DNA from 4 places in the Ornithinibacillus jepli genome. Region 1 is predicted to be linked to each of the others. Evidence: riboswitches for the same ligand, from Rfam matches in the RefSeq annotation. Region 1 holds a riboswitch; each other region holds the start of a gene.
What was found. A riboswitch is a leader RNA that binds a small molecule or an ion and turns the genes downstream of it on or off. The one in region 1 is predicted to bind cyclic di-GMP.
Positions count from the first base shown of each region.

Region 2: it holds a riboswitch for cyclic di-GMP, as region 1 does, so the genes downstream of both, AB1K81_RS17310 (S-layer homology domain-containing protein) here and AB1K81_RS12340 (diguanylate cyclase) in region 1, are expected to answer to the same signal.
Region 3: it holds a riboswitch for cyclic di-GMP, as region 1 does, so the genes downstream of both, AB1K81_RS13275 (helix-turn-helix transcriptional regulator) here and AB1K81_RS12340 (diguanylate cyclase) in region 1, are expected to answer to the same signal.
Region 4: it holds a riboswitch for cyclic di-GMP, as region 1 does, so the genes downstream of both, AB1K81_RS00285 (DUF5667 domain-containing protein) here and AB1K81_RS12340 (diguanylate cyclase) in region 1, are expected to answer to the same signal.

Region 1 covers NZ_JBFEGG010000003.1:98,808-104,857, forward strand. The annotation lists gene AB1K81_RS12335 (short-chain fatty acid transporter) at 146-1,486, shown strand; cyclic di-GMP riboswitch class I at 1,711-1,796, shown strand; gene AB1K81_RS12340 (diguanylate cyclase) at 1,947-6,050, shown strand, end outside.
Region 2 covers NZ_JBFEGG010000007.1:30,902-36,951, reverse strand. The annotation lists gene AB1K81_RS17315 (ATP-grasp fold amidoligase family protein) at 1-781, shown strand, start outside; cyclic di-GMP riboswitch class I at 1,247-1,338, shown strand; gene AB1K81_RS17310 (S-layer homology domain-containing protein) at 1,406-5,014, shown strand; gene AB1K81_RS17305 (transposase) at 5,302-6,050, shown strand, end outside.
Region 3 covers NZ_JBFEGG010000003.1:305,257-311,306, forward strand. The annotation lists gene AB1K81_RS13270 (S8 family serine peptidase) at 1-3,506, shown strand, start outside; cyclic di-GMP riboswitch class I at 3,653-3,737, shown strand; gene AB1K81_RS13275 (helix-turn-helix transcriptional regulator) at 3,854-4,486, shown strand; gene AB1K81_RS13280 (TAXI family TRAP transporter solute-binding subunit) at 4,680-5,675, shown strand; gene AB1K81_RS13285 (TRAP transporter permease) at 5,769-6,050, shown strand, end outside.
Region 4 covers NZ_JBFEGG010000001.1:54,887-60,936, reverse strand. The annotation lists gene AB1K81_RS00290 (nucleoside hydrolase) at 1-834, opposite strand, end outside; gene AB1K81_RS00285 (DUF5667 domain-containing protein) at 1,031-2,305, opposite strand; cyclic di-GMP riboswitch class I at 2,381-2,466, opposite strand; gene AB1K81_RS00280 (DUF4145 domain-containing protein) at 2,639-3,745, opposite strand; gene AB1K81_RS00275 (methyl-accepting chemotaxis protein) at 3,927-5,747, opposite strand; gene AB1K81_RS00270 (efflux RND transporter permease subunit) at 5,750-6,050, opposite strand, start outside.

The DNA of each region.
Region 1 (6,050 bases):
AAATTGCCTCTTTCTACCAATCTTGTAAAAACTCTTAAGATACTTGGTTTTTTACATAAAAACGAATAAACTATAATAATGGAATGAGAATAAAGTCTACTTAGAAGAATAAAATGTAATGAGTTAAATAAGAGGAGGGGAACATATGCTAGGTGCTATCACGAATTTTTTCGATCGAATGGTTCGAAGGTATTTACCTGATGCGTTTTTATTTGCAATTATCCTAACGTTCGTTGTGTTTATACTTGGTTTGATATTTACAGGTAGCTCACCAGTTAAAATGGTAGAGTACTGGGGCGGTGGCTTCTGGGGATTATTACAGTTCGCCATGCAAATGTCTCTCATAGTCGTGACAGGATATATCCTTGCTAATAGTCCGATAGTAAAAAAGTTTTTAGGAAAGATTAGTAAATTAGCTAATTCTCCTGGACAAGCAGTATTACTTGTAACACTTGTAGCATCCATTGCCTGTTTAATCAACTATGGGTTCGGTCTAGTAGTAGGGGCATTACTAGCGATTCACGTCGCAAAACGTGTACCTTCAGCAGATTATCGCCTACTAATGGCAAGTGCATATAGTGGCTTTTTACTTTGGCATGGAGGACTGTCAGGTTCAATTCCACTAGAGATTGCAGGAGATAAAAATATAGTAATAGAAAAAGTTGGTATAGTACCGGTTACGGAAACTTTATTTGGTGCTCCAAATATTTTTATTGTCGTTTCCTTATTATTATCGCTCCCATTGCTAAATAGAATATTGATGAAGTCAGCTAAAAAGGTAGGACAAATTGATCCTGAATTATTAGCATTACAGGCTAAAGCAATGGAAATTGATGAAGAAGTGCTAGAAACAAAAGAAGCAACAACTCCAGCAGAACGTTTGGAAAATAGTAGAATCATATCACTATTAATTAGTTTACTAGGATTAGCATTTGTTATTTATCATTTTGTGGAAAATGGATTTGATTTAAATTTAAATATAGTAAACTTTATATTCTTATTTTTAGGGATTTTATTCCATGGAACACCGCGTAATTTCTTGAATAGTGTGTCTGGTGCTGTGAAAAATGCGGGAGGGATTATTATTCAATTCCCGTTCTATGCAGGGATTATGGGTATGATGTCTAGTTCTGGATTGTCTGAACAATTATCCTTGTTCTTCGTTGATATTTCAAATGAATATACATTACCATGGTTAAGCTTCATCAGTGCTGGTATTTTGAATTTCTTCATCCCATCTGGTGGTGGACAGTGGGCAATCCAAGGTCCGATTATGATGGAAGCCGCTACACAACTTGGAGCAGATACTGCCAAAACAGCTATGGCTGTTGCTTGGGGGGACGCATGGACAAACATGATCCAACCTTTCTGGGCATTGCCATTACTAGCTATAGCTGGGCTAAAAGTCCGTGACATTATGGGCTTCTGCGTCATGGTACTATTATGGAGCTTTATTCCAATTTCAATAGGACTGTTATTCTTCTAGCGGGAATATCTAAGTATAAATAAAAAACAAATCTACTAGATAGGTTTGTTTTTTTATTTTATATAAAAAAGTTTTACTCAATAGTAAATAGGGTATATAGAACTAGAATTTTATGTTAAATTTATAATTTTACGAAACATTAAATATTTATTTTGTCAAATTATTGAATTATTATTGAATTGGTGTAAAATAGGTAATAAGTAATAGTAACTGAATAACAAGAATGTTGAAAAAGGCAAACTATTCGAAAGGATAGGACGCAAAGCTTAGGGTCTAATGTTGAAAAAACGATGATCGCCTGGCTACCAAAAACGGTTTTTTGGCTATTCACATATATGAATAGCTTTTTATTATGGTGGAAAATAATAAGGTAAAGTATACATACTCCCAAGGTTTACTAACTAATCTATGGTAACGATCCGTATATAAATGAGAATGATTTTTAAGTGGAGTGAAGGTAATGGAAATCATTAATAATAGATATAGGCTAAAAGAACTATTGAAACAAGAAAGGCATGTCATGGTTTACTCTGCATATGATATGCGTAACGAAAATAGAATTATTCTATTAAACTTACTAAATACTGAATATTTGCCGAAGTCTATTATTGACTTCTTTATTAATCGTTTTCTTGAAATTAAAAGTTTAACTAGTAAAGCAATTATTAAAAATTATAGTTTTAATACTGTTTCCTATATCGATAATAAACTACAAGCAGACCCACAGTACTTTTTTACTTCAGATTATATCGTCGGTACCAAAGATCTGTTCCATGTGACATATGAAATGAACTTTAAAGAAATAATAGAATGCTTTATTAAAATAAGCACGGCTGTTTATTATCTTCATTCTAAAGGTTTTATTTATAGTTCACTTAATCGTCATTCTATTCAACTGAAGGTAGAAGATGGAGATTATCAAGTATTACTTAAAGATATTGCTACTGTTCAGATGGAAAGATTAACCCATAGAGAGCAACTTGAAGACTCTGCCTACATCTATCCAAAAGTATTAGCGGGTATGCCGGAAGATGAAGAGTCGGATATCTATTCTTTAGGTGTAATCTTATTAGCTATGCTGACAAAAAAACCATCTTTAAACGATCCTAGAAAGGAATTAGCCTTACTTAAGGAAACAACAGACCCAAATATAACAAAAATAATTCCTGTTCTTGAAAACCTATTAAATACAGATAATGAGTATAGCTATCAGAATTTGTATGAATTAATCGTGGACCTTAACAACGCACTAGAAACAAACTATTCCATTATTAATAAGGAAGAATTTGATGGGTTAAATCTATATACAAAGCTTGTTGGTAGAGATGAGCATATTGAGGAAATAGTGAAAGCCTATGACAAAATGATTTCCTACCAACCAGGTAAGCGAATCTTTTTTGTACAAGGTGCTAGTGGTGTAGGTAAAACACGTTTTCTTCAAGAAATAAATTTTTTATTAGATTTGAGTAAAGCTAGTGTCTATTCTAGTTTTAGCCTAAATAACGCTTCCGCGGATAGTAAAGAAATGTGGATAGATATTTTACGAAAATTAATAATGGAAACAGATAATAGTATCGTTGAAAAATATAAAACGGAATTAATGAAGTATTTTCCTGAATTAATGGATAAAAATTATGCTAGCTCGCTTAATTATACGAATGAGCAAAATATGAAATATCGCCTTTTAAATAGAATTGCTGGGTTTGTAAATGAAAGTATACAAAATCATCCTGCAGTCATGATTATTGATAATATACATCTTGCTGATGATTTTACGATTGATACGTTTAATTATTTATGTACAGAAGTGTTAGAGAACACAAATTTAACGTTGATTTTCTCCTGCACAGACAGCGAGATTTCACCTAATTCTGTTGGATCTGAGTTTATTTATAACATGAAAAGACGCTCAGACTCCGAAACCATTCGATTAGAGCAATTAGATGAAAAACATACTGGAGAGATGATTAAAAGTATTTTATCTATTTCCTTTACACCTAAGAAAATTTCTCGAAGAATCTATCGTCAGTCATATGGAAATCCACTATTTATAACTGAAATTATGAAAGATCTATATAGCCGGCGTGTAATCTATATAAGTGATGAAACTGGAAGATGGCAAATTGATTTACCTGAAGAGTCAGGAGATTATAATTTACTGGATTTACCAGATAATATTGAGCATGCGTTAATGAATCAGTTGACGGACCTAGACCCATATAGTCAAGAGATTTTAAGAACAGTTTCTATCTTCTCCAAGCCGGTTTCTGCCGACGCAATAGCGACGTTTTTATCCCATAATGAACATCTAAATGAGCGGTTAGAGGATTTAATTAAAAAAGGAATACTACAACGTTTAATTGGGGACAGCTCTTATCTTTATGACTTTCGAACAAAAGTTTTGAAAAAGATTGTTTACGATAAAATTGACGAAGAGGAGAGAGTCGTAAAACATCAGCTTGCAGCTACTAGTTTAGAAGAGCATATTGATCTCGATAATAGCCTTGATGAACTAATTTATCATTTCACTAGTTCGAAAAATTTTGAAAAGGCAAGAACATATTATATAGAAAAAGCTGAGCAAATGAAAGTTAGTCGAAACACAAAAAAACAAATTGAGAATTTGCAAAAGGCTTTAGAAATAACTGAGAATAGAAAAGAAAGGATTAAACTAAATATTGAAATCGGGGATTTACTTACTGATACAGGTGAAACTAATTTAGCTTTTAAATACTTGGAGACTGCTGAAGAACATGCAATTGAGAGTGGCGATAAAAAGCTCTTATTAGAGACTTACTTGGTCCTATCTAATACAAGCCTTCTTTCCTATGATAATACTAAGTTATTAGGTTATATTGATAAAGTTGAAAATATTATAAACTATTTTCCGAGTAAAGCAGCTGAGCTAGAAATCAAACGAATCCGTGCAGTTTTACTTACCGAAGATAATCAAATCTTTGAGGCTCGCGAAATGTTTGAAGAGTTAATTGAAGAGTGTGGAGATCAATATAAAAAAATTAAGGGAAATGCTTATAGAACATTAGGGTTTATTTATGTTCAACTAGGAAAAGCAGATATGGCCTTAGAAATGTACCATCAGTCTAGTAAATTATTAGGTGAAATTAATAATGCTAGAGGTATATTATTCTCACTAAATAATATAGGTGCACTTTATGCAGAGGTTTATGATGATTTTGATAAGGCAATGGAGTACCACCTTCAAGTGAAAAGCCTTAGCGAAGAATATGGAATTTATACAAGTGAAGTATTTGCTCTGATTAATATAGCCGAGTCTTATTTAAATCAATATGATTTTGATACTGCTTTTGATCACTTTAATTTAGCTTTAACGAAAGCCGAGCGTCATAATCTCGTATTAGAGAAATATATGCTATTAAACTATTTAACACAAGTAAGTTTGGAAAGAAATAATTTTGCAGATGCACTAGACTATTTCCAAAAGTTAAAAAAGGATTTACATGACAATCCAAATAAAGGGTTTGATATTAGTAACTATTATCAGACTTGTGCTAGGGTTTATCAGGCACTTGGTAATTATTTTGAAGCAGAACGTTACAACCAAAAGATTATTCATTTCCATAGTGAACATGAAAATATTCTAAAGTATACTGCAACAGTTGATGTGCTGATAAATCAATTGCAAGGGCCAGGACGGGATTTCGATGATTATTTAGTGAAGCAAATACTAATCATTGCCGAAAAAATTACCAATAAGGCGGTTAATATTGAGCGACTATGTGAAGCTATTCAGCACTTAGGTAGAAAAGGGAAATATAACCTAACACAACTATTGCTTTCTAAAGTCGATGGTTACATTACTCAAGCTACACCATACAGACTACGGGCTGTATATGAGCATGCTAAAGGGATAGTAGAGTTTGGAGTAAATCGAGAAAATTCTATTAGCTATTTAGAAAGAAGCTTACATTTAGCCAAAAAATCGAAAAATAAGGAACTAACTGCTCGAATACAAGCAGACTTAGGAAATAGTTACTTTGTGTTAGAAAAGTATTATGATGCTGCTTACTATTACTTAGAAGGATTAGAAGGGGTAAAAGAGTTAATACAGCAGCTTCCTGATGAGTATAAATTAGACTATATTAACGGACGAAATTTTTCAAAGGAATTTTACCGATTAGCAGAAATTAAGAAATGGCTAGAATCAATACAAGAAAATATACTAGATACGGATGCAATAATTACGAAAGTTACATCTCTTGAAGAACTAGAGAGTGTCTTAAATGTTACTGTGGTCGATGACTTTATTGAGAATCAACAGTTTATGCAAAAAATTAGTAGTAAGTATATGGAGAAACTTTCAGATGGGATACTCCGTCAAGAGGATTTATTCAAGCACCTTGATAGTGATGTGTCCAAAAATCTAAAAATGATAGTGAAGTTTCTTGCTGGTAGATTACTTGCGACTAAAGGATATATTATTGCAGAAGAAAAAGGTCAAGAACTAACGGTACTTTCCTCTGTTGATGGGAGTAATGGTATACCTGATAATGTATCTATCTTTAATCGGGTAAGATCTACGATG
Region 2 (6,050 bases), on a different contig from region 1:
AATGGGACAGGATTTAGATTGGAATAATTTAACTACATATAATGAAAAAATGCAATGGGTGAAACTATATGATAATGATCCATTGAAGGCAGTTTTAACAGATAAATATCAAGTACGGGATTGGATTAAGAATACAATTGGAGAACAATATTTAATTCCCTTACTGGGAGTGTGGGATAATTTTGATGAAATTGATTTTGAACTGTTACCGCAACAATTTGTATTAAAAACAAACAATGCATGTGGGACAAATTTAATTGTAAAAGATAAAAATAAGTTGGATAGAATTAAAGCAAAAAAGCAATTTAATCGATGGATGAAAATAAATTTTGCATTTGTTGGATTTGAAATGCATTATAAGGACATTAAACCAAAAATAATTGCTGAAACATTTATGGAAGATTCAAATGGTGAGTTAAAGGATTTTAAATTTTTATGTTTTAACGGTGAGGTTCATTATTGTTGGGTAGACATCGATCGATTTAATGACCGCCGTAGAAATGTATATAACCTAAATTGGGAATTACAAGAGTGGACACAACATCAGTTTAAAAATACAGATTTTCCAGTCCCTAAACCTAATAATTTTGAATTGATGGTGGACTTGGCAAAGAAGCTTTGTCAGGGTTTCACGCATGTTAGAGTAGACTTTTATAATGTAGATGGAAAAATTTATTTTGGTGAAATGACATTTACTAGTGGAAGTGGATTTGTAAAAATAACTCCAGAACAATACAGTGTAATACTAGGTCAAATGTGGAAGCTCCCTATTAATGAATAACTGGGACAGGGGGACAGGTCCCTTGTCCCACTCCTCTATTATGCTTCATATTCTAAACAAACCTTCTTGGCAATTACCGTGTCTACATCTTCAGGTGAATCTCCAACGATTAGATTGGAAATAGTTAGAGTATCAGCATGTTCTTCATTCTTACCAGATCCATAAGTATAATCACGAACACTACCTCGTACATAGTCTCTTAAGCTCCATTACTATACGCAATTGCTCTACCTAGATAGGCAACATGTCCTATCATTTCTGCTCTCCGCTTTAACGAACTCTGGATAAATAATTAGGTATCAGTCTATTTTAGTTTTTTGGGAAAGTGATACTGACGCCTTTTATTTGGTGAATTATTGGATAAATTTATAAATAACATGTGAATTGATGTATTGTGTTTTGCAAGATTTTTCCGACAAATCTTGACAAATCATTCCCTTTTATGGGATTATGGTCCTAGCACAAAAAAGAAAAAGGCAAAACTTTCGAAAGAGAGTGACGCAAAGCTGCGGGTCTAAGGTACTATTTTTGGGTATTATGACAGCCGGGTTGCCAACGAATAAATCCCGTTCTGCTTTGCTCTTTTTTTGTTGTGCAAAGTTTTTTTAATTGGGAGGGGATTTTTTGAGAAGATTCATCAGTGGCATGCTGGTAGTGTTATTAGTGTTAAGTAATATCTATACTCCAAATCTAACACATGCCCAAGAAGTCACCGAAACAGGTGATTTAATCAAATTAACCGAGGACATCACAGATTGGTCGTATGATGAAACAAATATCTATGCCATCACTGCACAAGGCAATCTAAAGGTGATTTCAAGAGCTACATTTGAAGTCACAAACACGTTAGCAATTGGAACTGACTTAAGTGATTTAGAGTTAGATGCCAATACACTATGGATAGCAGTTAGAGGAGAAAGCAAGGTTGTTAAGGTAGATTTAACTAATCTAGAAGTAGTAGCTATTACTTTAGAGGGTACTCCTTATAGTATAACGGTTATCGATAACAAATTATATTATTCTAATAGTGACCAACATAGTAGAATCGTAGAAAAGGATTTAATAGACTCTACGGAAACTACTCTGGTGAACCCGGACAATGACTCAATTGCACATTCGTTTTATGAACCAAGTCTAGCATCTGAAACAGGTGTATTATATGTCGCAGAATCGGGCCATACAAGTTCAAACATCTATAAACTTTCACAAACAGATTATTCCATTCTTTCTCAATCTACATATGATGAAGGGTATGGAGTAAATGCCAAGGATAAAAATATTGTAATGGATTCCGATGAAATTTTTTATGGCGGAATTAGTTTTGATAAAAATGATTTAGCAATTATAAATGGTACTTATGAATTTACTTCATATCCCGGCACAGTTCTTGATGTAACAGCAGATTTTGTTTTTACAAAAGAAGCAATATATGACAAGGATGAGTATTTTAAAGTTAGCGATTTAGATATCGATGTGGATTTAGTCCTTGCGCCTGCAAATTCCGAAGTATATCTATATGATTCATACAACAAGACACTACATAAAAAAGACTATAGTAGCTTACCTACAACACTAACATCTAAGGTCTATGAAGTTAAAAATTATAAGCTTCCTATTAACCAAAGTGTGACAGATTGGGTTTTAGATGAAACTAGTAAAAAAATATATGCAATTTCACTAGAAAGCAATGTGCTGTACACAATTGACAGTCTTACTATGGAAGTTTTAGATACACAGTACATCGGCTCTCGCCCTTCAGATATTGATTTAGTTAATGGGAAATTATATGTCTCTAACTATGGAAGTACTTCTGTAGCTGTTATTAATTTAGCAGATGGAAGTATGACCAACGTTATCACGAAACAAAATCCATATCGTATTGCGGCTGATGGATCATTATTGTTCTATGTAACAGAAGATCAAAGTACTTGGGTTTATCAAATTGACTTAAGTACAGGTAGTGAAATTAGAGTCGGTGAAGAAATCCAAACTAACAAATATCAAATCTTAAGTGAGCCAGATATTGCGTATGATTCTTTAAATAAATTAGTGTATATTGGTGAGTCTAACTCCACTGGCTCAAAATTATATTCGTTAAATATAGAAGATTTGACCTTAACGCCTTCTAGTGAAAGTTTTTCATTACCAACTCGTAAACTATTATTAGATGGTGAAGCGTTATATTATGCAGAACATCAATTTTCTAAGTCCGATATGATAACTCAGTATAACTTTAATGAAGATGTCATTGCTACGTCAGCAGAGTATATCGTATCGCCAACAGGAGTGTATTCAAAAGCTGATTATACTAATCTTGCTACATTCCCGTTTACTGTGGAACATGCTATTATTAATGATGCTGGAAATATAATTGTTTATGTAGAAGATAATCAAGCAGTTTATAAGTTTGCTAGTGTTGATGCAATTAATAATCTAGGGCCAACTAACTTATTAGTTTCCTTGGATGAAAACAATGATTTGGCTATTTCTTGGGATTCAACCACAGCTGATGCATATGATGTGTTTTATAAAACAGTGGATATGGAACTATATGCTGAGGATCTACGCGTCGATGTAGTGGACAATTACGTAATTATTCCGCAATCGGAATATAAAAAGTGGGCAGGCCAAACAGTGACATTTTCCGTTCACTCACGTCTTGGTTCAGATGTTTCCAGTCTAGTAACCTATGATTTCACTTTTGAACCACTAGTTCCGACTAATTTATTAGTACAAAAAGATATTGAAAATAATATAGTGATTAACTGGGATTTAGTAACAGCAGAGTCTTACAATGTTTACTATAAGACTGCTGATATGATGGAGTTTGCATTACTTGAAGAAAAATTAAATACTAATCAGACTTTAGTAGCGCCAGTAGTTTATGAACAATGGATCGATCAAACCGTAACTTTTGGAGTGAAAGCATTAACTGGAGATAAGAGCTCTGAAATGGTAACAACTGACTTTTTAGTAGACGAAACAGCTCCTGAGGAAAATGATACCCCTGGTTCTATTGAAGATGGTGATAGTTCAGATGGTACAGTTCCAGAAGTTCCAAGTGATGATAATACAAATGGAGAAGTGGATGTTGATCCTACCGATTTAATTGATCTCGATAATCCCAAAATCATAAAACGATTTACAACCTTCTATCGTCATTATGAATATAAAGAAGAAGGCGAAAATGTTGCATTAAACCTTCATAAGTCCGTAATTAATGAAATGAATGAAACCGGTGATGAGGCATTTTATGTAACGTCAGACCTTGGTTCATTTAAGTTACCGGTTAACACAATTGATCAATTTACCAATGACGAGGATTCCTATATCCAAGTGACGATTAGGAAGCTTTCTGAAGAAGTGACAGAAAACATTAATAAATGGGCAGAACAAAGCTTTATGGAGTTGGTTACACAACCAATAGATTTTTCTGTTGAAATGTATGAGAATGGAACAAATACAACGATTACTTCATATGGCAAGGAGTTTGTAGAACGTAGAATCCCAATAAGTGATCCATCAGAATTAGATGAAATGATGGTGATCACATTAGACCCAGTAAATCAATCGTACCAACCAGTACCAACAACTATAGAACAAGATGAGGAAGGTCAATATTGGGCAGTTTTCCATCGTAATGGAAATAGTATTTATGTAGTGGTGAAATCAAAGAAAAAGAATTTTACCGATGTTGAAGGTCACTGGGCAAAGGATAGTATAGAAGCTCTTTCAGGGAAGTTGATTCTTCACGGAGTTAATGATACGGAATTTAAACCAACCAATATCCTTAGTAGATCCGAGTATGCAGCAATGCTATCTAGGGCATTAGGATTAGTACCAAATTCTAATGAGCAAAAACAATTTAATGATTTAATTTCTTCCAAGTGGTATTACAATGATGTACTTGCTGCTTATGAAGTGGGAATCGTAAGTGGGTATACAGATGGCAACTTTGGTCCAACAGACTCCATTACACGCGAAGAAATGATTGCTATGACTGTTCGTGGACTAGAGTTAGTTAATGGAGAGCAAAATACCAAAGTAGAAAGTTTAGCCAATTTTACGGATAGTGCTGAAGTTGGAAGATGGGCATTGAGAGAGGTTTCTATTGCAATTGACGCGGGACTAATTCATGGTAGGACCATAAATCAATTAGCACCAAAAGGAATAGCAACACGTGCTGAAGCAGCAGTTGTAATTGAAACATTAATGCAGAAGTTAGAATTTTAGAAGATATTTAAAAGTCAAATAAGCTAAGTAAGATTTTTAATCTTACTTAGCTTATTTTTTTGAATGGGACAGGGGGACAGGTTCCTTGACCCAGGGTCAAGGAACCTGTCCCCCTGTCCCAATTTTGTTATTTGTTTTAAGGTGGGCTGGGGGAAAGATGTTTTTTCTTTGTGTGTTATGTCTTTTTGACATAAATTAAGGCTAAAAAATGAACTTTTGGCACTTTGACATTCCTTTTACTATCACATATTTTGTATCTACAAATGTGCTTGTAGGAGGAGAGAAGTATGCCTAGAAGTTCACGTAAGCAAAGTCGTAGTGGGATTTATCATGTGATGATGAGGGGAATCAATAGGCAAACTATATTTGAGGATAATGAAGATAGAATAGTATTTCTAGAAACTTTGGCCAAGTATCGTGACGTATGCGATTTTAAAGTGTTTGCTTACTGCTTAATGGATAATCATGTTCACTTACTCTTAAAAGAACCAGAAGGAGAGAGACTATCTGATTTTATTAAGCGGATTAGCTCCAGTTATGTCTATTGGTATAACCAAAAATATGATCGGATTGGTCATTTATTTCAGGAGCGGTATAAAAGTGAAAGTGTGGAGTCACGTAGGTATTTTTACACTGTCTTACGCTATATTCATCAAAATCCTGTGAAGGCTGGACTTGTGGAAGATGTATTTGGATGTGAATGGACTAGTGTGAATGAATACATCCATCGGGTTTATGTTATAGACACAGAGTATGTGCTCCCATTGATTTCAGAAAATAGGAAGCAAGCTGTTAATAGATACATAGAATTCATGAAACAACCAGAGGAAACGGAATGTCTCGATGAGAGCGTAATTGTAAGGGTGAAAGATGAGCAATTAATTAGTTATATGAAGGAACAGGGGATTGAGATTAGTAAGCTTCAACAAATGAATAAAGCTGATCGAAATGCTATTCTAGCTGAATTGAAAACATTACAAGGCGTATCCATTAGACAACTATCCAGACTAACCGGAATTTCCAAAAGCGTAATCCA
Region 3 (6,050 bases), 210 kb from region 1:
ATCAAGAAGGTCATGGTTCCCATGTAACTGGAACAATTGTTGGAAGTGAGCCCGACGGTTCTAACCAAATTGGGGTTGCTCCAGGGGCAGATTGGATTGCCGTTCAAGCATTTGAAGGTCAAAACGCTTACGATGATGATTTAATCGCAGCCGGAGAGTGGATTATGGCTCCAGGTGGAGATTCTTCTAAAGCACCAGATGTAGTAAACAATTCTTGGGGTGGTGGCCCTGGTATTGATGAATGGTATCGGGATATGGTCATTGCTTGGAGAGCAGCTGAGATATTCCCAGTGTTTGCTGCGGGTAATACGACACTAACAAATCCAGGTGGACCAGGATCCGTATCATCTCCGGGTAACTATCCAGAGTCATTTGCAGTTGGTGCAACAGATAGTAATGACAATCGTGCAAGCTTTTCGCTAGAAGGACCTTCTCCATATGAGGAAATCAAGCCAGATATTGCAGCACCAGGAGCTGGAATTCGTTCTGCAGCAGTAGGTGGTGGTTATATTGGTAATAGTGGAACATCGATGGCGGCCCCAGCTGTTACAGGTGTTGTTGCATTACTAAAACAAGCGGGTAGTAACCTATCTGTTGATGAAATGGAACAAGTGCTAATGGATACCGCTGATTCTGAGGCAGGAACTGATAGCCAATATCCGGAGTCACCGAATAATGGCTATGGTCATGGTATCATTGATGCCCTGGCAGCAGTTACTTCAGTTGCTGATGGAATTGGAACTGTAGAAGGTGTCGTATCAATGGATGGTGAAGATACAGAAGCACCTGTATTTACTCACACACCACCGAATGGCATTCTAGAAGGAAGAGATGTAACATTAACTATCTCAGTTAGTGATAATGTTAGCGTTACGTCAGTAGAAGTAAGCTATGCTGGTAATACATTAGAAGCAAGCCGTGTATCTGGTGATTTTAAATCTGGTGATTATTCCGTTACGATTCCAAGTTCAGATATTACAGGTGATACGTTTAGTTATCAATGGATTATCAATGACTTTGGTGGAAATGAAGTAACAAGTGATACGTATGAATTAGGATTAACTGAGCCAATCTATTTCCATAATTTTGAGACAGAACCTACTGACTGGACTTTCCTAGGTGTTGGTACTGGAGCTAATAGCTGGGAGTGGGGAGTGCCTAGCTCTGGTCCAAGTAGTGCTCCATCAGGTGAAAATCTTGTTGGAACAAACTTGGCGGGGAACTATAACAATAATGAAGAGTCTTATTTCGATTCGCCGGCAATATCTGTACCTGAGGGAGAAGCGTATTTGCAATTTGACCATTGGTATGATATTGAAGAAGGTTGGGATTATGGATATCTACTAATTTCAACGGATGCACAAAATTGGTCCATTTTGGATGAACTTACTGGTAGTTCGAATGGTTGGGAAACAGCAACCTATGATATTTCCGAATACAGTGGAGGCGAAGTATACATCTCTTACACATTACTTACTGACGGTAGTGTATTATATCCAGGTTGGTATGTTGATAATGTGACAGTTGCCGATGTTGCATTAGGAGAAGTTACTTCTACAAGTGAAAATAAGACAGACGCACAAGTTGTTAGACCATCTAATATCCCGCTAGATGCAACAGTAAGTATTTTAGAAACGGGAGCATCTACCGCAACAAATCCTGCTGATGGAAGCTATTCCCTACTTCATACTGCAGGAACATTCACAGCAGTAGCAGAGTCCTATGGTTTTGCTTCAGCGGAACAATCCGTTGAAGTTGAAGATGGAGAAGTTACAGCAGCGAATTTTGTACTTGAAGAGTTAGAACGCGCAACAATTAGCGGTACAATTACAAATGAATATTCAGGGGATCCAGTTGCAGATGCAACCGTATTGTTAGTAGAAGATGCTAACGTTGCACCAGTTCAAACCGATGCAGATGGTCATTTTGAATTAACTGCATATCATGGAGACTACACACTGAAGGTTGTTGCGGCAAATTATGAAGGTACAGAGGTTGAGGTTTCATTAGATAGCAATACAACCTTAGATATTGAACTTGAGCCAGCGTTTACGATACCAGCTGGTCAAATCGCATATGATGATGGTACAGCAGAAAATGCTCTTTCCTTAAATGCTGGAGGAGATGGATTAGCGGTGAAAATGTCATTACCTGAAGGTATGGACAGTGCAATTGTAACAGAAGGTGTCTTCCAGTTCTGGGGTACTGATTTCCCATCGCCTGGTGGAACAGCCTTTACGGTTGAAGTATGGTCTGCAGGTGAAGATGGTTTGCCAGATGAGATGATTGCAGGACCAGTTGAAGGGACTGCTATCCGTGATGTAAATCAACAAACTGTTGTAGATTTAAGTGCTCACAACATTGAGGTAACTGGTGACTTCTTTATGGTTTATGTTCAAACTGAAGGGGGTAGTGCAGGACCAGGTATTGCAGTAGATGAGAATAGTCAAAATGCACAAAGAACATATCTCTTCTCTGCAAGGGAGTTTGAATTATTCCCTGATTATGGAAATGCAATGATTAGAGCGAATATTGCAAGTCCGGTAGAAGGTGCTGTACTTGATCCAGCACTTGATGGTTCCTTTACTAATCAATCCGTGCTTACAATAGAAGGTTCTTCAACTCCAGGAGCTACGATAGAATTATTTAATAATGGGGAATCTGCTGGTATACAGGATGTTAATGATGAAGGTGCATTTGCACTTGATGTAGAACTAGTTGAAGGTGCGAATGAGTTAGTTGCCCATACGTTAATTAATGGAGAACTAGCGAAGATTTCTGAACCTATTACGGTTACACTGGATTCACATGCTCCTGAGCTTACCGTAATAAGTCCAGTTGATGGAGATACGACAAATCGTGAAACAGTTACAGTTGAAGGAATGGTTTCGGATGAGTATATTGATTTTGTTACTGTAAATGGTCAACAAGCTGATGTATCAGAAGATGGTACGTTCTCTAAACGAATTCTTCTAGATGAGGGAGAAAATACCATTGAGGTTGTAGCACAAGACCTTGCTGGGAACGTATCGTCTGAGCTAATTACACTTGATGCCGATTATACTGCTCCTGAAATTACGAACCTAACACCAAGCGAGGATGTCCATCTTCAAGTTGGTGAGAGTGTAAGAATTGAATTTGATGCCGAACCTGGCTTAAGAGCAACGTTTTCCATTTTGTTGCCATTAACGAACCTAAACGGGGTAGTTTCCTATAATCCAATTGAACTTCCGATGATGGAAACAACACCTGGTCATTATGTTGGTTATTGGACTGTACCGAGCAACGTACTGGCGGAAGGTGCAGTTATCGAAGTAAAAGTAAGTGACCGCTTCGGTAACGAAACTCGCATGCAAGCAGATGGTAGACTATTTATTACTGATTCTTCTAATGTTGAAGATACTAAAGGTAATAACGGTAAGGGAAAAGGCAGTGGAAATGGTAATACAGGTAAAGGTCAAGAGAAAGAAAAAGTAAAGAATGGTAATTCAGCAGGAAGTAATTAAATAACATTGAAAGGTACTAACATCCATGTTAGTGCCTTTCTTTTTTTAATATATCATTCTTCCATAAATTACACACATAGGTCTAGTATTTTTTAGTTGCTATTTATACTAGATATAGGTTACGATAATCAAGGAAGTTAATTTTCAACTGAAAAAGGCAAACTATCTGAAAGGATAGGACGCAAAGCTAAGGGTCTAAGGTCGAAAGGCTATGATCGCCTGGTTGCCAAAATGGATTGAATGATATTTTGGCTATTCTATTCGAATAGTCTTTTTTAATGGAGTAATTCATATTTGGCAATTTCTACCATTTTTTAAACGTTAATAATTTGATGGGAGAAGTGGCTATGTGTAACATAACAATAATTAAAGAAAAAGATTTAGTACGGGATATAATAGTAGAAAAACTAGAAGAAAATCTACCAGAACATAGTTGGACTGCACTAGATTCAAATCAATTTCAAAAAAAAGAAAATTTTATTCAAAGTGACCTGGTCATTATTGATCTGAATACCAATATTAATATTCAAGCAGCAATTGATAACTTTATAGAGCAAAATATCCGAGTAGCAATTTGGGCATCTGATTTAGATGATAATTTGTTACGAGAGCTTTTCCGTTATGGATTGCATGGATATTTTTATAATGGTATGGAGTTAAGTGAACTTATTTTTGCTACGAAATCGATGTTAAATGATCAGCAGTATATACATCCGAAACTATCAACGGTATTACTAGATGATTATGTTAAATTGACTAGAAACAAGCCGATTAGACCAGCTGGAATTTTAACAGAGCAAGAATGGAAGGTTTTAGAAGAGCTTGGTAAAGGTTTAAACAATTGCAGTATTGCTAAGGAACTATATATCTCAACTAGAACGGTAAACAATCACGTTAGTTCTATTTTAAAAAAACTGCATGTTTCAGACCGTACAAATGCAGTGATTAAAGCGATTAAAAATAATTGGATAACATTATAAAACTAAATGGGTCAGACCTTCTTTTTGGAGGTCCTGACCCTTTTTGGATGAGGGACAAATCTCTCATCCTATTTTTTTTTGCATAAATATGGGAGGTAGCGCGTACTATTTAAAAGAATAGTCTGAAAAATAATATTCACAATGAAAATTGTTACCTAGATTTATTTAACTTAGTTTAAAGGGGGGGAAAGGTTTGCGGAATTTTCGGTTTGCAAGTATGTTGATTATTTTCTTCAGTATGCTTATGGTGTTAGTTGCCTGTGGAGGTGGGGGTAAAAATATTGCGATTGGTCCACCAGCAAGTGAAACGAATACGGTTTCAAAATTAATATTAGAAGCATATGGACTTGAGGAAGGAGATTATACCGCATTCCAGGAAAGTTTTGGGGATGCTGCTAATGGGGTACAGGATGGAAACATAGACATCTCCATTGGGATTTTGGGGCTTCCAGCTGGTAGTATTGAGAGTTTACAAGCTTCTGCTGGTGATGTACGAATGCTTGAATTATCCGATGAAGCAATAGCTTACATTGAAGAGAACAGTGGCTATAAGCGCCACACGATTCCACAAGATATGTATGATTTTCTAGATAGTGATGTAGAGACAGTTACAGCATATGCAATTTTAATGGCGAATACGAATACGATTAGTGAGGAACTAGGATATCAATTAGCAAAAATAATGGTAGAAAACTCAAGTGAAATTACCCATGCCCAAGGTGTCCAAATGACATTAGAAAACGCATTAAAAGGAGAGGAAGGGTTACCAATTCATCCCGGTGCAGCACGTTATTATAAAGAACAAGGATTAGAGTTTGATAATCCTATTGCTGAGCTAAATATTACAGAAGAAAAAGCTGATCTCATATTAGGTACTGGTAGTTCGGGTGGTACATACTATCCACTTGGTGGCGAAATGGCGACTGTTTGGAATAATAATATTGATGGAATTAACGTAACGAATACGGAAACAGGTGCATCTTTACAAAACTTAGCCGACATACGAGATGGGAACCAGGACATTGGGATGACCGTTCACGTTCCGGCACTTGATGCTGTTAACGGAACAGGCGAATTTGAAGGAGCTAAAGTGGAAAACGTTGCCTTTATCGGTCATATTTATCCAGAAGTTGTGCAAATCGTCACTCGAGAAACAACAGGAATTGAAAGCTTAGATGATTTGAAATAGCCGTTGAAATAGTTAATGAAACATCAGTAAAGGGATCATGGATTCGCCATTTGATCCCTTTCTTCCTATTTTACAGTGAAAGGAAGTGAAATTATGATAGATAAACAGCAAATGACGCAAGAAGAAATCACTGCTCAAAAGATTCTAGAAAAATATGATAAGGAAAGCAATTACCGATTTAATATAGGCAAGTGGGCTTGGGTTGTGACATTCTTAGGTGTCGCGCTAACAATATTTCATCTCTATACAGCATATTTTAGTGTTCTCCCTTCCCAACAACAAGGCGCAATTCATTTAGGGACAGCGTTAGGTTTAATCTTTTTACTTTTCCCAGCTAAGAGGGGACTACAAAAAAAGCAAAAAACTGTTCCATGG
Region 4 (6,050 bases), on a different contig from region 1:
AACTTCCTCCACAACTTTTGCATCGTAGTAAATATAGTCAACAATATGTGGGTTCTTAATTAACATTACGGTAAGTAGGTCATGAATTGGTGCTCCTGGAATACCAGGATTCGTTTTTTTATAAAATTCGTAATAATATTCAAAAATTGGCGAAAGCATGAATGCATATACGTTCTTCTTGTTTCGAGAAATTAAATCCACAATGTCTGGAGTAAGAATAGCAAACTGGGTGGCATTTAAAGGGGTAATCGTTAAATTATGGGCATATTTTAGAACGAAATTAGACGAGGTTGGATCACCATGGAAGTTAGCCTCGGCCAATGGTGTAACATTGCCTGGAAAAAAGAAAGCCCCTCCCATTACATAATACGAGTGAACCAATTTCATGTGGTCTGGAAATAATATAAATGCCGTCGCCAATGTAGTAGAACGACCTGTATCGACAATAATAAGCTCATTTCGGTATCTTTCAATAATGAACCGAATTGTATCAAAGGGATAAATCTGATATTGAATATTAGTTGGAGGTTTAATTGGACCGATTCCTTCTCCATGAATTTCAGGATAGAACGTCACCACTTCTTGCTGTACTGGTTGCGAAGCACCAGGAATTATTGGAACATTATGCTTCCCTGCTAATTGTAATAGATAGGCAGCATTTGCAGTTGCTTGGTCTTTGGTCACATTTCCATAACTGGTCACTACCCCAACAATTTCAAAAGTTGGATCAATAAGGCTATACATTAGCGCTAGTGAATCATCAATACCAGGATCACCAAAAAATAAAATTTTTATAGCAATTAGAATCCCCTCCTTTACACGATATATATTCAATTCAATCCTTTATCATGTCTGGAAAGAAAAGCACCATAATATTTGTTACTAGTTATTTACCGTTTTTATAGAATGGATAAAATATTTCTAGTGTCTTGGATCTACCGGATCTACCAAATTCGTAATGAATTGCTCTCAATATAAAAAAAGAGGAGTAGATTATAATCCACTCCCCCTAATGGTTCAATTATTCTATCTATTCATCACTTTCTTCTTCACGCTCTTTTTCTGCTTTTTCTTGCTTGTCTTCCGTTTCTTTATCTACTTTTTCTGAGCGTTTTTTTGCCTCTTCACGCTGTTTTTCAGCTTCTTGACGTTGTTTTTCTTCAGCCTTTTTTGCTTCTTCTTTTTCTTTTTCTGCTTGCTTCTTCAATTCTTCACATTTCTTTTTTTCAGCTTCCTTTGTCTTCTCTTCTTGTTTCTTCAATTCTTCACGTTTCTTTTCTTCTGCCTTTTCACGTGCCTGCTCTGCTTTATCCTTATCACGATCAGACAGTTCTTGATGCTTTTCCTCTATTTCTTTCCCTTTTTCACTTACATCCTTTATAGTCTCTTCTGCCTCTTCATTTACTTCTTCCAGAAGCTCTTTTTGCTCTTCGGCTAACTCTTTATTTAATTCAGCAAGTTCTTCTTGGTATTCATTTTCATCAATTTCACCAGCTTCTAATTTCTCATCAATCTCAGCAAGTTTCTTGTCAGCCTTTAATTCTTTTTCTTGAAGTTTTGCCAGTTTTTTATTGATTTTCTTCTCTAGCTTTTCTTGTGCTTTCACGATATTCTTTTGTATTGATTCTTTAGCTTGAGGATTCTCAATCTTTTCAAGTACTGCAGTTAAAGCAAGTAAATTGGATGCCATTTTCTCTTCTAATTCAGCACGAATTGGATCAACTGTTTCATCTTCAACAACCTCTTCATTAGTAGATTCCTCTACTTCATCTTCAACATCTTCTGTTTCAGAAGCTTCTTCATAGGTTGCTAATGCTTGTTCTTGTTGCTCAATTGCCTTTTGAAGAATTTCTTGTGCTAAGTCAGTTTGACCATCCTCAATTAAAACTTGAGCTTCTTTTATTCTTTCTTCAGCAAATTGTGCAAGTAATTCCGCTTCTTTCACTTCATCAAATGTTAATGCAAGCTGAACGTTTTCACGAAGTGTTTTAAAGAAGTAGAAGAAATCACCAGGAATTAGGGATGGAGACTCTTCTTCATCTAGAGTTTCTTTCTCTTCCTCTGAAGCTTCATCTGTTTCCGTTTCTTCCTTAACAGCTTCTTCTATTACTTCATCCTCAGCATTAGGATCCATCACCTCGGTTTCAGTTGTACTCGTATCTTCTTCTTGTGAAACAATATCCTCTACTTCTGTTTCCGTTCCTTCCTCGGCTAAAGCCGGGCCAACTCCTAAAGTAATTGCAAAAGTCGTTGCAACAACACTGGAAACAAATACGTTTCTAAAGTTTTTACTAAATGTAAACATAAAAAATCCCTCCAAATATAGTAAGATATTGGAAGAATATAGAATTAGACTTATATTGGTCATCATTCTCCATTCTTCAGCGGTTCAGCCACCATAGTTTCTAGAACTTTAGGTCTGTAACTTTGCGTCTCTATCTTTCAATAGATTTGCCTTTTTCAAATGAGGAACGGATGATATCTTCGTTCATCATTTATTCTATAAATATACAACATAACATACTAAATTAGTAGAATTATTTTTTTGTTATATAATTCCTTTTTTAGGGGTATATAGAATTATTCCCTCTGATACCTTACCGTTCCAAAGAATAGGGAAGGAGAGCTAATCCCCTTCCTACACCCCTTGCATTTCCTTCAACTGCTCAAATAACCTTTCAACCGTCCCTATACCTACACGATCATATTTTGCTAATATAAGTAATTCCATCGGCAATTGACCGACTCTTTCAATCTGGTCCTCCTGCATTTGTCTTAATAGATTTGGAATACCAGTAAAATGCCTTTCTGTTAAAGGAATTAAGGATAACTCCTCTGTTACAACAATGTAATCCGTCTTGAAAAAGAAGAATAGGTCTCCGGGACGATCGGTTGCTATCTGTCTACGAATCTTCTCTTCCTCAATAAATATTTTCAGCTCTTCAAAAAATTGTCCTTCATTCTTCTCCGAGAACCGTTTCACATGTTTGGAAAGTCCTTCTAAGTTACTCGGAAGCTCACTCATAATTCTTCCATGCTGCTCAGCACCAAGCCTAATTAAAAACGTTTCTGACCTTGGAAAACGTTGTGGAAGTAGAAATGCATCACGAAGGAAATACGGAATTTCAATTGAGTCACTCTTATAAGAAATAATACGAATTGAAGTATTTCCAGGGAGAGTATCAGTAATTTTTTCATCTATTACAATAGTATTTCTCCCTACCTCTTCCCCTTCACGTTTAGTAAAAGCAGCGGATAATCGTGCTTCTAACGCATCTAATTTAAATACAAGCTCTTGTATGTCAAACGTTTGTTGATTCCGTGGAGACGGGTCCTGATATTCCGGAACTTCGATATTATGAGAAGCATAGACTTCCACATACCATTTTACAATGATGTAAATTGCTTCCCAGCATAATAAAGCTTCAGAATAACGAAATTTCCTCGGATCATGTGCAGCCTGATTCCCTTGCATTCTCACATAATGAAGAGAATCTCGAATTTCCTCAGTAAGATAACCTTTCTCATCGAGTATATTAATTTGATCCATAAGCATCCCCTTACGAATGGTAGGAAGCTTTTCCATCTCCATTACTTTCTGTAAAATATGTTCAATAAAAATCCTTGAGTGGGTTAGGACAACTCTTGGACTTGTAAAAATACTATTCTCTAACTGTTTTGCTACAAATGCTAAATCTTGAGAAACCGGTTCTAAAAAGTTGTAAAAGTATCCTTGTTGTTGCATGATGTTTCCTCCAAAATTTTAATACTAAATTCTATCGTAACACTTTTATTAGAGGTTTGAGTACAATACTTGTTCAGGAAATTGTTACTAATAAATCCGAATTCTATCGTCAAAATTATATAGTTCAAACCAAAAAATAGGTGTCAAGTATTGCTGTTAAGCTATACTTGACACCTTCTTCTTATCTAAATAAATCTAAAAACAACTCCCAAAATCCTTTTTTCTCTTTTGTAGGTTCTTCGTCCACTTTTGGTTCTTCATATTTAATACTATCTGTTTTAAACACAAATTGTACAGAATTTACTTTTTCATTTTTACTAGAAACAAAGGATACAGGTTCAAAATCTGACTTATCATAATCAGATATCATCTCATCGACTTCTTTATTCATTTGTTCTGGCAAATCACTAGTAGAATTTCTTAATTCTGTTATACCTTCATGGAGCTCCACTACCCCATTTTCTAGCTTAATCGTACCTTCTGACAACTCTACCATTCCGTTATGGAGCTCAGTATATACTTCCGAGATTTGGTTGACTCCACCAGTATATTTTTCTAATCCTGTATGAAAATCTTTATAGTTGGAGGATAATGCCGCTATTCCCTCCTGTAATTGTACTAATCCATCCATTCCACTCTCATTCAACGAGGCTGAAAGTTCCTTGGTCATCTGATCTACATTATTAGCCATGGTAGTAAGTGACCCTTTTACCCCAGTTAAGGTTTCTCCAACCGCATCAAATCCAGGCTTTACAGCTGAATAAGTTTTTTTAACGGTTTGTGCTGCATCATATGTTTCTACTAATTGGTTTATGACTTCTACATTAGCTCCACTTTCCCTTAATGCTTTTATTTCTGCATTTGTAATTTCATATGCAGGAATATTATTTATTGCATTAACTAAAGCATTATATGAATCTCCGAAATTCCTTTTCAATATATCTAATCCATTAGCAGTTTCTCTAAGTCCAGAAGATAACTTTCTCAGACCGTCTACTAGTTCACTAAGTCCTGACATATCCATTTCCTCTGATGAGTTAATGGAGTTATTTAAAGTGTCCAATGCCTCTTCTATCTCTTTTGAACCATTTACTAGATCGATAGAGGAATCTGCCAGCTCGTGAACACCATCTTTATACTGAACAGATCCATCTGTTAATTCAGCTACACCATCATTTAATTCCGAAACCCCATCATTTAATTCCCCAACACCATTATTTATTTCCGCTATGGCATCAGAAAGGGACTTGATATCTCCTGTCATTCCATCTATATTGATTTCATCGACCGACATCGAAGAGGGGACTCCAGTAAAATTAATACCTTCTAATTCAAAGCCTAAGACATCCGCTTCAAGCTTTAATTCCGCATCTTTTTCAGGCATTACGGTAAACGTTACTTGTTTATCTTTACCAGCATTAGCTATCATTCCGTCCTCTGCTCTTATATTAGTAAACACTTCTGTATTAAGTGCTAGAGAAATTTGTAATAAGTAATTCTCTTTAAATACTGGGTTCACTGAATCATTAGCAGCTGTATTAATATAAATTTCAACATGCCCATCTTTTCCAGCCAACTCTTCTGGAGAAATGTCATTTCCATCTAAGAAATACGTAACGGAAATATCCCAAGGAAGATTGGCGTCATTGATGTTCCCTTGATAATAAAATTTCCCTTCAGACGCTGAAAAACTAACTTCATCTTGTTGATTTTCAATTTTAGCTAAATCGGTTAAGTTCTTTAAACTTGTATAGCTACCATAGTCCATAATCGTTCCTGCTTTTACGATATCTAGTGTATTAACAACATAGATTTCGTTTCTTTTTCCTGTAGGGTCTAAACTAGCATATACTACCTCATCCTTTGATGAGTATTCCCCATTTTCTTGGACTTTCTTTTCATCAGACTCACCGTCATTATCCGCATTCACTGTTGTAAGAAATGACGGTAATATAAGGATTGCAGCTGTTAAAACTAGTAATATTTTTTTCATTTTCCTCATCATCATTTCTCCTTATAGAAATTAGCTTTTAAAGTGGTTTTATCTATTACTTTATCAAAAAGTAATAGACAGGCCGGTAGAAAGAACACTACCATAATAAACGCGAGTAACGCCCCACGTCCGAGTAATAATCCAATGGACGATACAATTGGATTCGACGATGTAATCCATAAAATGAAACCAACACTAGATAAAATGGAAGCAGAAATTGCTATCGAAAATATTTTCTCATCTAATGTTTTCTTAATGGCTTTTAATGCTGACATTTCTTTTCGATTTTCTTTATATGCTTCGGTTAGTAAA